Regions from separate parts of the Halomonas sp. ANAO-440 genome, predicted to be linked through region 1. Evidence: predicted binding sites of a transcription regulator. Region 1 holds the regulator's gene; the other holds the start of a gene.
The links. Region 1 encodes sigma-54, which starts transcription at its own class of promoters, with help from an activator protein. Its sites were predicted from a motif close to TGGCACNNNNNTTGCTNT; they were not measured.
Positions count from the first base shown of each region.

Region 2: the regulator sigma-54 is predicted to act here: its motif matches at 4,899-4,916, upstream of speB (agmatinase).

Region 1 covers NZ_JAHXBV010000002.1:184,258-191,547, reverse strand. The annotation lists gene KZO25_RS01890 (KdsC family phosphatase) at 1-138, shown strand, start outside; gene lptC (LPS export ABC transporter periplasmic protein LptC) at 143-766, shown strand; gene lptA (lipopolysaccharide transport periplasmic protein LptA) at 763-1,290, shown strand; gene lptB (LPS export ABC transporter ATP-binding protein) at 1,298-2,023, shown strand; gene KZO25_RS01870 (RNA polymerase factor sigma-54) at 2,183-3,601, shown strand; gene hpf (ribosome hibernation-promoting factor, HPF/YfiA family) at 3,711-4,019, shown strand; gene ptsN (PTS IIA-like nitrogen regulatory protein PtsN) at 4,025-4,501, shown strand; gene rapZ (RNase adapter RapZ) at 4,541-5,461, shown strand; gene KZO25_RS01850 (HPr family phosphocarrier protein) at 5,464-5,733, shown strand; gene pmbA (metalloprotease PmbA) at 5,779-7,119, opposite strand; gene yjgA (ribosome biogenesis factor YjgA) at 7,270-7,290, shown strand, end outside.
Region 2 covers NZ_JAHXBV010000018.1:73,425-80,714, reverse strand. The annotation lists gene KZO25_RS13520 (FAD-binding oxidoreductase) at 1-1,261, shown strand, start outside; gene KZO25_RS13515 (DMT family transporter) at 1,267-2,187, shown strand; gene KZO25_RS13510 (pyridoxal phosphate-dependent aminotransferase) at 2,231-3,343, shown strand; gene KZO25_RS13505 (sigma-54 interaction domain-containing protein) at 3,340-4,764, opposite strand; gene speB (agmatinase) at 4,975-5,925, shown strand; gene KZO25_RS13495 (YjiH family protein) at 5,985-7,290, shown strand, end outside.

The DNA.
Region 1 (7,290 bases):
TACATTCACGCCCTGGCCGACTGGGTCACTTTACGCAGCGGTGGCCACGGGGCCGTTCGCGAGATCTGCGATACCCTGCTCGAAGCCCAGGGACACCGAGACGCCCTGGTCGACACCTATCTTCACGTCCAGCACTGACCCCATGCTGCCCAAGCGCCTGCCCCGCCCCTCGTTTCGACTATGGCTCCTGCTGATCCTGATTGGCCTGGGAGCACTGCTGGCGTGGCTAGCGCCCTGGCAGACTCCCGCTCCCGGCCCGGTGCCCACCGACGAGGCCGGCGAACCTGACTACTACCTCGAAGAAGCCAGGCTGACGCGATTCGACGCCCAGGGCCGTGCCCACCAGCGCCTGGACAGCCCGCGCCTGGTGCATACTCCTCACGATGATGTCACCCGAGCGGTAACCCCGGTGGCCCACTTGATCGATCGAGAGGGTAGGCGCTGGATTGCCAACGGCGACGAAGGGCGACTTGGCCCCGGGGGCAATCCACTGACACTGACCGGCAACGCCCGACTGTTCGCCCCCGAGGAACGCTGGCAGCTCGACACAGAAATATTGCACTTCGACGCCAATGTCGGGCACGCCTGGAGCGACACCCCGGCACTGCTCCAGCAGCCCCCCCAACACATGCGCGGCGACCGCTTCGATGCCTGGATCCATGACAACCGGTCACGTTTGACCGACAATGTTCGCGGCCACCACCCCCCGGAGCGCGCCCAGCAGGGCCAGGCCGAAGCCATCGAACCAGAGGATGTCACGCCATGAAGCAATTCAAGTTCCCAACCGCCCGCATGCTAATCGCCCTGGCGCTGGTTGGCATGGCGTGGGGAAGCGGCCCGGTCCTGGCCCAGCAGCGAGACGCCGACCAACCTATCGAAGTCGAGGCCGACCAGCTCGATCTCGACGACACCGCCGGCACCGCCGTCTATACCGGTGACGTGGACATTCGCCAGGGGACCATGCAACTGACCGGCAACCGGGTCGAGATCCGCCGCAACCAGGCTGGCGAACTGACTCGCGCCATCGCCACCGGCGAGCGCGCCTATATCGAGCAGCAGCCCGACCCGGACGAACCCGTGGTGCGTGGCTGGGGGCGAACCATCATCTATCATGTCGCCGAGCGCCGCGTCGAACTGATCGACAGGGCCGAGCTGCATCAGCGGGGCGATACCTTCGATGGCGGCTATCTGGAGTACTTCCTCGATCGCCGCGTGGTTCAGGCTCGTGCCGAGAGCGAAGGTGTCGAAGGGCGCCAGCGGATTCGCATGACCCTGCAACCGGAGCGCTGACGTGGTAATGAAGACCCTGAGAGCCACTCACCTGGCCAAGAGCTACAAGCGTCGCCGTGTGGTACACGACATCAGCCTCTCCATCGAGCAGGGCAGCATCGTCGGCCTTCTCGGCCCCAACGGTGCCGGCAAGACCACTTCGTTCTACATGATCGTTGGCCTGGTCCGCGCCGACGCCGGTGAAGTGCATATCGACGACCTGGACCTGAGCGGGTCGGCCATGCATGAGCGAGCCCGCGCCGGCATTGGCTACCTTCCCCAGGAAGCCTCGATCTTTCGCAAGCTCTCGGTGGCGGATAACATCATGGCCATTCTCGAGACGCGCAAGGACCTGGACCGACGAGGCCGTCATGCGCGCTTGGAAGAGCTGCTGGAAGACTTTCATGTTACCCATATCCGCAACAATCTCGGCATGAGCCTGTCTGGCGGCGAACGGCGACGGGTGGAGATCGCCAGGGCGCTGGCCACCGAGCCGGCCTTCATCCTGCTCGATGAGCCTTTCGCTGGCGTGGATCCTATTTCCGTTGGTGAAATCAAAGGCATCATCCGTCAGCTCAAGGCGCGTGATATCGGCGTCCTGATCACCGACCACAACGTGCGCGAGACATTGGATATCTGCAATACCGCCTACATCGTCGGAGACGGGCAGATCATTGCGGAAGGTGATGCCAATGCCATTCTCGCCAACCGCAGGGTGCGTGAGGTCTATCTCGGCGAGGACTTCCGTCTCTAAACCTGGCGACTCGAATCAACACAACTGCCTGCTGTCAATATAAACATGCATATTCGGCACGGAAATTGCGGATGGCATGCTTATTGCACTCAAACCACTTGCAAGTCGAACCATTGGGGGCTAGGGTGGTTTTTTTCGGCAGATGAGCCCCCTATTCTCATGGCCATGAAAGCATCCTTGCAACTCCGTGTCGGCACTCAGCTGACCATGACGCCCCAACTGCAGCAGGCGATTGCGCTGCTGCAGCTCTCGACGCTCGATCTGCGTCAGGAGATCCAGCAGGCGCTGGAAACCAACCCCATGCTGGAACTCGACGACGGCTTCGGCGAACAGACCGCCGAAGCGGTCCAAGACGACGATTGGGCCAGCGAAATTCCCTCTGAACTTTCCACCGACAGCGACTGGTCTGACACCTACCCCGACCATGGCGCCAGCTCGGGCAGCGGCGAAGGACCTGATTTTGAACGCCAGGCCGCCGGGCAGAGCCTGGCCAGCCACCTGATCTGGCAGCTCGCGATGACCGATCTCAGCGAGCGCCAGCGCCAGATCGCCGAGAGCCTGATCGATGCCGTGGACGGCACCGGCTACCTGGCGCAGCCGCTGGAAGAGATTCGCGACGGGCTTCGCCAGCAGGGCCTCGAGGGCCTGCCAACCCGGGAGGTCGAGCAGGTGCTGCTGCGTCTGCAGCAATTCGAACCTACCGGTGTCTTTGCCCGGGACCTGCGTGAATGCCTGATGCTGCAGCTCGCGGCACTACCCGACGACACCCCGCTGCTCCCCCAGGCCAGGCGCCTCGTCCGCCAGTTCCTCGAAGCCCTGGCCAGCGACGATCGCCGACTGCTCAAGCGCCGCCTGGGGCTGGACGATGAGGCCCTGGAGGAGGTGATCGGTCTGATTCGCTCGCTGGACCCGCGCCCGGGCAGCGAGTTCGCCGAGGTGAGTGGCAATTACATCACCCCCGACCTGCTCGCTCGCCATGACGAGCGCGGCTGGCGTGTCGAGCTCAACGCCGACGCCCTGCCAAGACTGCGCATCCAGCCCGATTACGTGGCCCTGGTAAGGCGCGCCGACAAGAGCCAGGACAACCAGTTTCTCAAGGATCACCTTCAGGAGGCGCGCTGGCTGATGAAGAGCCTGGCCAGCCGGAACGACACCCTGCTGCGGGTCGGCCGCGAGATCATGGCCCGCCAGCTCGACTTTCTCGAGCAGGGGGAGGAGGCCATGCGGCCACTGATACTGGCTGATATTGCCCAGGCCGTGGATATGCATGAGTCGACCATCTCTCGCGTAACGACCCAGAAATTCATCCACACGCCGCGCGGCGTGTTCGAACTCAAGTTCTTCTTCTCCAGCCATGTCGGCGGCGGAGAAGGCGAAGGCGACGCCTATTCCAGCACCGCGATCCGTGCCCGGATCCGCAAGCTGGTACAGGACGAGCCGCCCCGCAAGCCGCTGTCGGACAGTCGCCTGGTCGATCTGCTGGCCGAGGACGGCATCCGCGTTGCGCGGCGAACCGTCGCCAAGTACCGGGAAGCGTTGGGCATACCCTCCTCAAGCGAGCGCAAGCGATTTCGCTGACCCCAGCCCGCTCTCTTGACCCTTCGCAGGAAACCGGAAAGGGAGGGGTTTGCAGGGCCTCAAAAAGGGTTACAATCGAGGCACCACCCGAAGGACGAAGGAGCCTGTCATGCAAGTCAATATTACCGGCCACCATGTGGAACTGACCGATGCCCTGCGTGACTACGTCAGCGAAAAACTGACCCGCGTGCAGCGCCACTACGACAACATCACCAACGTCCAGGTCACGCTTTCGGTAGAGAAGGAGCGTCAACTGGCCGCCTGCACCCTGCATGCTGCCGGCGCCGACCTTCATGCCGAGGCCACCGATCCCGACATGTACGCCGCTATTGACGCACTGACCGACAAGCTCGACCGTCAACTGGTCAAACACAAGGAAAAAGCCCAGGCCCGCGCCCAGGGCGCCGGCATTCGCTGATTGCCATGACACTGGAAACCATTCTGCCGCCGGAGCGCGCCTTGTTCGGCGTCCCCGGTGGCAGCAAGAAACGGGTGCTGGAATTCTTCAGCACCTTCATCGCACAGAACACGCCGAGCCTCGACAGCCAGGAAGTCTTTGCCCGCCTGATCGGCAGAGAACGCCTCGGTAGCACGGGCATCGGCAATGGGGTGGCCATTCCTCACGCCAGGAGCCCCCACTGTCACAGTCCGGTCGCGGCCTTCCTCCAGCTGGCGGAGCCTATCGATTTCGACGCCATCGACGGAGAGCCGGTCGACCTGGTCTTCGTACTGCTGGTCCCGGAAGAGGCGGACGATACACATCTGGCGCTACTCAGCCAGGTGGCCAGCATCATGAACGATGTCGACACTCGAGTGGCACTGCGCAAGAGCAACAGCCAACGTGAGCTCCACGAGCGGCTCATTGAAGCCATTCGACGACAGACGCCGACGCCGCTCTGACCTTCCCGGGCCGCCCGGCCAGCCAACCAGGAGACCCGCATGCAGCTCGTGATCATCAGTGGCCGTTCCGGCTCCGGCAAGTCGATCGCACTGCAGGCGCTCGAAGACCTGGGCTACTACGCCATCGACAACTTTCCAGCGATGCTGCTGGGATCGCTGGTGGAAGAACTGCCCAGCGGACCGTCCGGACAATCCTCCATTGCTGTCAGCATCGACTCACGCAACCTCCCCCATGCCCTGGAGCGCTTCCCCCGTCTGCTCGAGGAGCTGCGCGCCCGCAAGATCGATTGCCAGGTAATATACCTCACCACAGATGCAAGAATTCTGATCGAGCGATACTCGGCCACACGGCGACGCCATCCGATGACGCGTGGCAGCGACATGACGCTGGGAGAGGCAATCGAGTCGGAAGACGCCACCCTGAGCGACATTCGCAATCTGGCCGACTTGATCATCGACACTTCCCGGCTTTCGGTCCATGACCTGCGAGGCCGCATCACCGACCAGGTTGCCAGCCATCGGCCCGATCAGTTGACGCTTACCGTCGAGTCCTTCGGCTTCAAGGGAGGGGTGCCCCTTGATGCGGATATCGTCTTTGATGCCCGCTGCCTGCCAAACCCCTACTGGGACCCGCGGCTGCGTTCCGCCACCGGCCGCGAGCCCAGCATCGTTGAGTTCCTGGAGCAGTATCCGCTGGTGGGGGAGATGCTTGACGACATCATCGGCTGGATCGAGCGCTGGCTCCCCGCCTATCGCAGCAGCCACAGAAGCTATCTCACCGTCGCCATCGGCTGCACCGGTGGACAGCATCGCTCGGTATACCTTGCCGAACGGCTGGCACACCACCTGGCCCAGCTGCAGCCTGACGTTCGCCTGCGCCACCGGGAGCTCGGCATACACACGCCGGTCTCCCCCTCACCACAGGACGCTCCGGGAAAGCCTGAACGCAAGGAGTCGTAAGCGTGGCCAGCCGCAAGCTAACACTGACCAACAAGCGTGGCCTGCACGCCAGAGCGGCCACCAAGCTGGTGCAGTGCTGCCAACCCTACCAGGCACGCGTCACTGTCAGCCGTGGCGGCCAGGATGCCGACGCCTGCAATATCATGTCACTGCTGATGCTCGGCGCCCCGTGCGGCACCGAGCTGACGGTGAGCGCCGAGGGAGAGGACGCCGAACAGGTCCTCGATGCGTTGGAGACCCTGTTCGATGCCCGCTTCGAAGAGGATGCCTAAGCACCCCTCCCCCTGGACGTGACACAGCGCCCCTGATGGCCCGCCTCAGCCTCCAGCGATGGTCATCTCATCGATCAGCCAGCTGCCGGAATGGATACTGCCACGGGTGTCGATATCGCTGCCGGCCGCGGCCAGCCCCTTGAACATCGCTTCCATATTCGAAGCGATGGTGAACTCCTCCACCGGGTGCTGGATTTCCCCGTTCTCCACCCAGAAGCCGGCAGCGCCCCGGGAATAATCGCCGGTGACGCCATTGACCCCCTGCCCCATCAGCTCGGTGACGAGCACCCCGCGGCCCATGCGCGCCAGCAGTTCGTCGCGGGTTGCCAGCGGAGCGTCGATACGCAGGTTCCGCGCACCGCCGGCGTTGCCGGTGGTTTGCATGCCGAGACGCCGGGCGCTGTAGGCGGACAGCATGTAGCTGGCCAGTTGCCCATTCTCGATGAAAACGTTGTCACGGGTCTGGACCCCGTCATTGTCGAAGGGGGAGCTGGCCATGCCGCCCCTCTCCATGGGCCGCTCATAGAGGGAGAACCAGGCCGGGAAGAGCCCGTCGCCCAAGCGGTCGCAGAGAAAGGAGGCCTGCCGGTACAGCGAGCCCCCGGCGATCGCACTCATGAGATGGCCAATCAGGCCACTGGCCACCGTGGCATCGAACAGCACCGGCAGGCGCCCGGTATCAGGCCGCCGGGAGCCCATGCGGCGCAGTGTCTTCTCCGCCGCCGAACGTCCGACAGCCTCGGGTGCCAGCAGATCCCGCGGATCGCGGGCACTGGTATAGTCGTAGTCGCGCTGCATGCCCCCTTCATCCTCGGCGATCAGCATGCAGGAGAGCGAGTGGCGGCTGCCGCACTGGCTGCCCAGGAAGCCGTGGCTGTTGGCATAGACCCGCACCCCTTCCCCACTGGAGAGCGAGGCCCCTTCGGACTGGCGTATCCCCGGCTGGCTCCTGCCGGCAGCCTCGCAGGCCAAGGCCAGGTCGATGGCCTGCTCGGTGGTCAACGCCCATGGGTGGTGCACGTCCAGATCGGGGAGCTCCGTCGCCATCAGCGCGGCATCCGCCAGCCCCGCCGCGGGATCCTCGCCGGTGTAACGGGCGATGGCCACGGCCTTTTCCACGACCGCGCGTATCGACTCATCGCTGGCATCCGTCGAGGAGGCACTGCCCTTGCGTCCCCCCTGATAGACGGTCACCGCGATGCCCTGGTCGCGGGACAGCTCGACGGTTTCCACTTCGCCCTCACGCACGCTGATGCCGATTCCCTGGTCGACGCTGGCACCCACTTCGCAGGCGTCGGCGCCCAGGCGTCGTGCCAGTGCCAGTGCCTGCTCGGCACGGGACGTCAGCAGCGGCTGTTGAGCGGCGGCATCGAAAGCCTGTGTCATCTGTCTCTCCCTCATTCACCGGCCCGGCCGGCATTCGAACGTGTCAGTATCCCGCCATGCGCTGGCGGGCTGGTATACTGTGTCGCATTGATCCCACCGGGGCGATCAAGCTCACGATACTGTTGACCCTTCACACTAGTTGGTAACGGCATGTCCCAGGAAGTCCCTTCA
Region 2 (7,290 bases), on a different contig from region 1:
TGCCGATACCAGCGAGGTTTCCGCCGTGATGCGCCTTTGCCATGCAGCCAACCAGCCGGTTGTGACCCATGGCGGCCTGACCGGACTGGTGCATGGTGGAGAAGTCTCCCCCGACGAACTCGCCATCTCGTTGGAACGACTGACCGCCATCGAGGCGGTGGATCTTGTCGGTGGCACCATGACCGTTGAGGCGGGTGTCCCCCTCCAGCGGGTACAGGAGTTGGCCGATGAGCACGACGTCCAGTTCCCGCTGGACCTGGGTGCGCGTGGCTCCTGCACCATCGGCGGCAATATTGCCACCAATGCCGGCGGTGTGCGGGTCATTCGCTACGGGATGATGCGCCAGCAAGTGCTGGGACTCGAAGCCGTGCTGGCCGACGGCACCGTGGTCAGCTCCATGAACCACATGCTCAAGAACAACGCCGGCTACGACCTCAAGCAGCTGTTTATCGGTAGCGAAGGCACCCTCGGCATCGTGACCCGGGCGGTGCTCCGCCTGCAGCCGAAGATGAGCAGCGAACAGACCGCGCTGGTGGCCTGCCCCTCGTTCGAGGCGCTTACGGGCCTTTTGCAGCATATGAGCCATACCCTCGGAGGAAGCCTCGGTACCTTCGAGGTCATGTGGCGCAACCACTATGCGCTACTCACCGTGGAGAGCGGCCGGCATACGCCCCCCCTGCCCACCCACTCGCCGTTCTACGTGATCATCGAGTCCCTGGACATCGATGACGAAACCAATGCAGCACGCTTCGGCCAGGCGCTGGAGTCCGCCTTCGAGGCAGGCCTGATCGTCGATGCCGTGCTGGCACAGTCCGACAATCAGCGTCGCGGCATCTGGGATATCCGCGAGGACATCGAGGGGTTGATACTGAATCTGGCTCCTCTGTTCACCTTTGACGTAAGCCTCCCCATCCCTGAAATGGAGGCCTATACGGACGGGCTCGAAGCCGCCTTGCGCCGAGACTGGCCCCAGGGACGCATGGTGGTATTCGGCCACCTGGGAGACGGCAACCTGCACGTCTCGATCAGCGTGGGAAGCACCACCGCCGAGGTACGACGAGCCGTGGAACAGCTAGTTTACAGCCCGCTGGCCGAGCTGGGCGGCTCGATTTCCGCCGAGCATGGCATCGGGCTGGAGAAGCGTGACTACCTGGCACTCTCGCGCACCCCCGAGGAGATCGCCTTGATGCGCACCCTGAAACAGGCGCTCGATCCTCGCAACCTGCTCAACCGCCACAAGGTGCTGGCCCCGGAGTCCTAGCCGCCATGACGGCCCCTGCTTCCCCCGCCCTGCTGCAACGAACCGGTATCACGACGGCGCTGTTGATTGGCGCCATTGGTCTGTTCTGGGGAGGCAACTGGCCCGCGGTACGCTTCAGCCTGATGGACATCCCCCCGTTCAGCCTCAGGGCCATCGGCTTTACCGTCGGTGCCGTGATGCTGCTCGGATGGGCCTGGATCCGACAATTGCCATTGGCCATCAGTGCCGAGGAGTGGCCCTGGCTGGTGATTGCCGGCGTGTTCACCATTCTTGGCTTCAATGTCGGCACCGCCTTCGGCCAGCTGCACATGCCCACCTCCCAGGCAGCCATCATCGCCTTCACCATGCCCTGCTGGGCGCTGTTGATGGCCATCGGCATCCTCGGCGAGCGCATCACCCGGCGGCAGTGGCTGGGCCTGGGACTCGGCCAGGCCGGCCTGCTGATACTGCTGGGCCCGGCCGCCTGGCGGGCCGGCTCGGAGGGGCTCGTCGGCCCCCTGTTCGTGCTCTGCGCCGCCCTGTCGTGGGCGCTGGGCACCGTACTGATCAAGCGCCGCGGCGGCTGGAAGGGCCATCCCGTGGCCATCACCGGCTGGCAGTTCGCCATCTGCGCCGTGCCGATGGTGCTGCTGGCTGCAGGACTGGAGTCACCAACTTCTCCGCTCGAATGGCGGACCACCACCTGGCTGGGTCTGAGCTATCATCTTGTCTTTGCGATCTGCCTGGCCCAGATGCTGTGGTTTCGCAACGTCAATCGCCTGACCATCGGCCAGTCCACCATCAGCACGCTGATCATCCCGGTGGTCGGCGTCTCCAGCGCCGTTGTGTTGCTGGGCGAGCCCTTCACCTTGCATATTCTGGTGGCACTGGCACTGACCCTGTCCGCCGTAGCGATCGTCATGACACAACGAAAGACTACGGCATGACGCCAGACCCCATCCTTCATTCATCATCAAACGGGAGACCTGCATGCCCCGCTTCCCCGACCACCTGACCGGTTCCGGCCCCAGCAATCCCTTCCCCGGCATCAAGGTGCTGGAGCGACGCATCGGCCGCGAGATACCCCATCGGCTGGGCTCCAACGAAGGCCTGGACATGCCTCACCGCGCCCTGCGCGAGCGCTTCGGCGATGCCATGGCCGAGCATGTCTACTGCTACGGGGACTCGGAGGCGCTGGGGGTACGGCAACGGCTCAGCGCCCTTCACGGCTTCCCGCTGGAAGCGACCCTGGTGGACGCCGGCGCCGACAGCCTGATCGCACTGGCGCTGCGCACCACCGCCACAGCGGGCTCCACGGTGGTCAGCGCCAGCGGCACCTATCCCACCTTCGGCTACTTCGCCCGGGGCCAGGGCTGCCGCCTGATCGAGATACCCTACGAGGAACGACCCGGTGTTCTCGCCCCGGACCTCGATACTCTTCTCCACACTGCATGGAAAGAGCAGGCCCGCCTCGTCTATCTCGCCAACCCCGACAACCCCAGCGGCCACCTGCACGGTGACGACGCCATCCGCCGACTGCGTGCCGAGCTGCCCGACTACTGCTGGCTGCTGCTGGACGAGGCCTACCACGACTTTCGTGACGACGCCGACTCGACCTTCAGCCGCGAGGTGCTGCCGGGGGTGATTCGCCTGCGCACGCTCTCCAAGGCTCATGGCCTGGCCGGCCTGCGGATCGGCTATGCCATCGCCGAACCCGACACGCTCGAGATGATGATGAAGGTGCGTATCCACTATGCGGTCTCGACCCTGACCCTGGCCGCAGCCGAGACGGTACTGGATCACAACGAGGAGGTGCGCCAGCACGTAAGCGACGTCAAGGCACGCCGCCAGCGGCTTGCCGATCATTTCTCAGCAATCGGTGCCGAGGTGCTGCCCAGCGCCACCAACTTCATCGCTCTACGCCTGCCCAGCGCCGAACTAGGCGAACGACTCAACCGCGAGCTGCTGGAGGCCGGCCGACTCATCGCCCGCCCCGCCCACCCGGACCTGGGTCACATTCTGCGCATCACCGCGGTGGAAGACGCTCTGCAGCCCGGCCGATTCGAGATCCTCGAGAAGGCACTGGCGGAGATGACGCGCTAGCGATGGGTGCGTTCGATACGTAACCCATGGCGCTGCAGCTTGCGCACGACACTGGGCTGACTGATGCCCAGCCGCCCGGCCATGGCATAGGTACTCGACAGCTGTTCGCACAGTGTCGCCAGCACCTGGCGCTCGGTCCGGGCGAGATACGCCTTCAGCGACTCGTCCTCCGCCATTGCCAGGGGGGCAGGGGTAACGACAGCAGCATCAGTGGTTGCAGCGTGTCCCACGGGCCGCCCCAGGGTAGGGGCTTCGATCACGTCTCCGGCGCTGGAAAGCCAGGCGCGTTCGAGCCAGTTTTCCAGCTCGCGGACGTTGCCCGGCCATTCGCTGCCCATCAGCTCCGACCAGACGCTGCCGTGCAGCAACTTTTGGCGGCCATAGCGCTGGTTGAGGCGATCAAGGCAGGACTCCACCAGCGCCGGTATGTCCTCGCGGCGCTCTCGCAGCGGTGGCAGCGTCACCGGGATCACGTTGAGCCGGTAGTAGAGATCCAGCCGGAAGGCCCCCTCCTCGACCCGGCTAGCCAGGTCCTGGTTGGTCGCCACCACCAGTCGAAAGTCGACCCGCCGCGGCCGGGTGTCCCCCAGTCGTGTGACAGTGCCATCCTGGATCACCTTGAGCAGCTTGGTCTGCATCAGCAGCGGCAGCTCGCCCAGCTCATCGAGAAATAGCGTGCCACCCTCGGCCTGCTCCAGCAGGCCGGCCTTGCCCTGCCGGGCGGCGCCGCTGAAGGCCCCCGGCTGGTAGCCGAACATCTCCGACTCGAACAGGTTCTCGGGAATGGCACCGCAGTTGACTTCGATGAAGGGCCCGTCGCCGCGTCGGCTCCAGCGATGCAGCTGGCGAGCGAAAGCGGTCTTGCCGACCCCGGATTCTCCCAGCATCAGCACGGTGGCATCGGATGGCGCCACGCGCTTGAGCAGCAGCGCCAGCTCACGCATCACGCTGCTACGCACCTGCAGTGCCTCCAGCATCTCATCCAGCTCGCCATCCTGCTCCGTCGGCCCAGGCTGGCTGCGCCGAAGATGCTCGCTGAATCGCTTCTGGAGCAAGGCATATTCATCCTGCAGCAGCTGAAGGTCGGTGAGATCCCGGGAGCGGCTGACGATACGCTCCAGCCTGTCATCGACGAACACCGGATGGGCCTCGGCGATGACCCGCCTGCCGGTCCCGGTAACCTGCATCAGCTGGGCCGGCTTCCCCGTGCGCATAACCTCCATGCTGATCGAGGGCTTCAGCACGCCGCTTGCCTCCAGCGCCTGTACCGTACTACTGGTCAGCGCTTCCCGAGTCATCCCGTAGACTGCCGCGGCACCGGGGCTGACATCGAGCACCCGGCCGCTGCCGTCAACGATGAAGAAATGGTCATTGGCGGTCTCGACGATGGCCTGCACGACCCGCGCATCGATCTCACTCATATCAGCTCCTGATTATTCCGCGTGCCAATACAGTATTGCATCGCTAATTCAATATTGCATCGAATCCCACCGAATTCGATGCGCTAGTGAATCACTTGCGAGCGCGGAACGCCGGCCGGCCGGGAAGCACCAGCTGGCACGAAACATGCATTCCTATCAGTACAGGTACTAATGCCAGCGCCCTCTCAGCCAGCACAACCGGAGTTCCTCATGTCCGAGTACAATCAGCCTCTCGGCGGTAACGAGATGCCCCGCTTCGGCGGCCCCGCCACCATGATGCGGCTGCCCGCCCAGCCGACGGCAGAGGGTCTTGATGCCGCCTTCATCGGTATCCCCCTGGACATCGGCACCTCGAACCGACCGGGCACCCGCCTGGGCCCGCGCCAGATTCGCGACGAATCACGCATGCTGCGCCCCTACAACATGGCCACCCGGGCCGCGCCCTTCGACAGCCTGCAGGTCGCCGATATCGGTGATGTGCCGATCAACACCTTTCACCTGCCCAAGAGCGTCGACATCATTACCGACTTCTATGACCAGGTGCTGGCCCATGGCTGCATCCCGCTCACCCTGGGCGGGGAGCACACCATCACCCTGCCGATACTGCGCGCCATCGCCAAGAAGCATGGGCCCGTGGGATTGATTCATATCGATGCCCATGCCGACGTCAACGAGCACATGTTCGGCGAGCCCATCGCTCATGGGACGCCCTTTCGACGCGCCCAGGAAGAGGGCCTTCTGGCGGCAAACCGCGTGGTGCAGATCGGCCTGCGCGGCACCGGCTACTCCGCCGAGGATTTCGACTGGTGCCGCCAGCAGGGCTTTCGCGTCGTCACCGCAGAGGAGTGCTGGCACAAATCGCTGGCGCCGTTGATGGACGAAGTACGTGAGCAGATGGGCGATGGCCCCGTCTATATCAGTTTCGATATCGATGGCCTCGATCCCTCGGTCGCCCCCGGCACCGGCACCGTGGAAATGGGTGGCCTGACCTCGGCGCAGGGCCTGGAAATCGTCCGTGGCGCAGCGGGATTGAACATCGTCGGCGGCGACCTGGTCGAGGTATCACCGCCCTACGACCCCAGCGGCAACACTGCCTTGATGGGCGCGACCCTGCTCTACGAGATGCTCTGCGTGCTACCCGGCGTCACCCGCCGCGGCTGAGGCCCCAAGGCAATTTCAGCACTCCGGATTCAACGACAACAAGCCTGAGGAATAACAGCATGTCTTCCACTGAATCGACTTCCGAAGAGACGGCCGCCCCTAAGCCGATGGAGCGCCAACCGCTGGACCGCCGCAATCTGCTACGCTTTCTGATCCCCTCCCTGATCGGGGTCAGCCTGTTCCTGATCCCCTTCCAGGTCGGCGATACCATCAATATCGGCATGGGCCTGATGGCCGATGGCCTCAAGGCGCTGCTCGATGGGGCCCTGCCGGCCATCGCCGTGGCCGTCCTGACGGTCTCGGTGCTCGCCACCCTCTACGTCAAGCTGGGCAAGCCCGCCTGGGCGGAAAAAGGGGTGCTGCGCGACATGTTCCATGTCGGCCCGGTATGGTTCGGCATGCGCATCCTCGGCGCCGCCTTCGCGCTGATGACCTTTTTCCAGTTCGGCCCCGAGTTCGTCACCGCCCCCTTCACCGGCGGCGTGATGCTCAACGACCTGGCCCCGGTGCTGCTCACCTTCTTCTTCTTTGCCGCCCTGCTGCTGCCCTTCCTGGTCGAATTCGGCTTCATGGAGTTCATCGGCAGCCTGGTGCGCAAGCCCTTTCGCGTGATCTTCAACCTGCCCGGGCGCAGCGCCATCGATGCCACCGCGTCCTGGATGGGCTCGGGCACCGTCGGCGTATTGATCACCACCCAGCAGTACGAGAAGGGCTTCTACAACCGACGTGAAGCTTCGGTGATCGCCACCAACTTCTCTGTCGTCTCCATCGCCTTTGCCCTGCTCATCACCAGCTTCGTCGATCTCAATCACATGTTCGTCCAGTTCTACTTCACCGTGGTGGTGTCGGGACTGATCGCCGCCGTGATCGTGCCGCGGCTTCCGCCCCTGTCGCGCAAGCCGGATACCTATTACGAGCCGGTAGGTTGCCAGCTGGCCGAGAAGCGCACCGAAAACGTAGGCCTGTGGCGCTACAGCCTCAACCAGGCGATGCGCCGTGCCGAGCATGCCCCCGGCCCTCGGGAGCTGGCACGCAACGCCCTGTTCAACGTCGCCGATATCTTCCTCGCCCTGCTGCCGCTGGTATTCGCCATCGGCACCGTGGCACTGATACTCGCCGAGTTCACGCCGCTGTTCACCTGGCTCTCCTACCCCATGGTGCCGGTGCTGGAACTGCTGCGCATTCCCGAAGCCGAGGCGGCCGCACCCGCCACCCTGGTCGGCTTTGCCGACATGTTCCTGCCGGCGGTGCTGGCCACCAATATCGAAAGCGAGCTGACCCGCTTCGTGATTGCCTGCCTGTCGCTGACCCAGTTGATCTACATGTCGGAAATCGGCGCGCTGCTGATGAAATCGAAGATTCCGC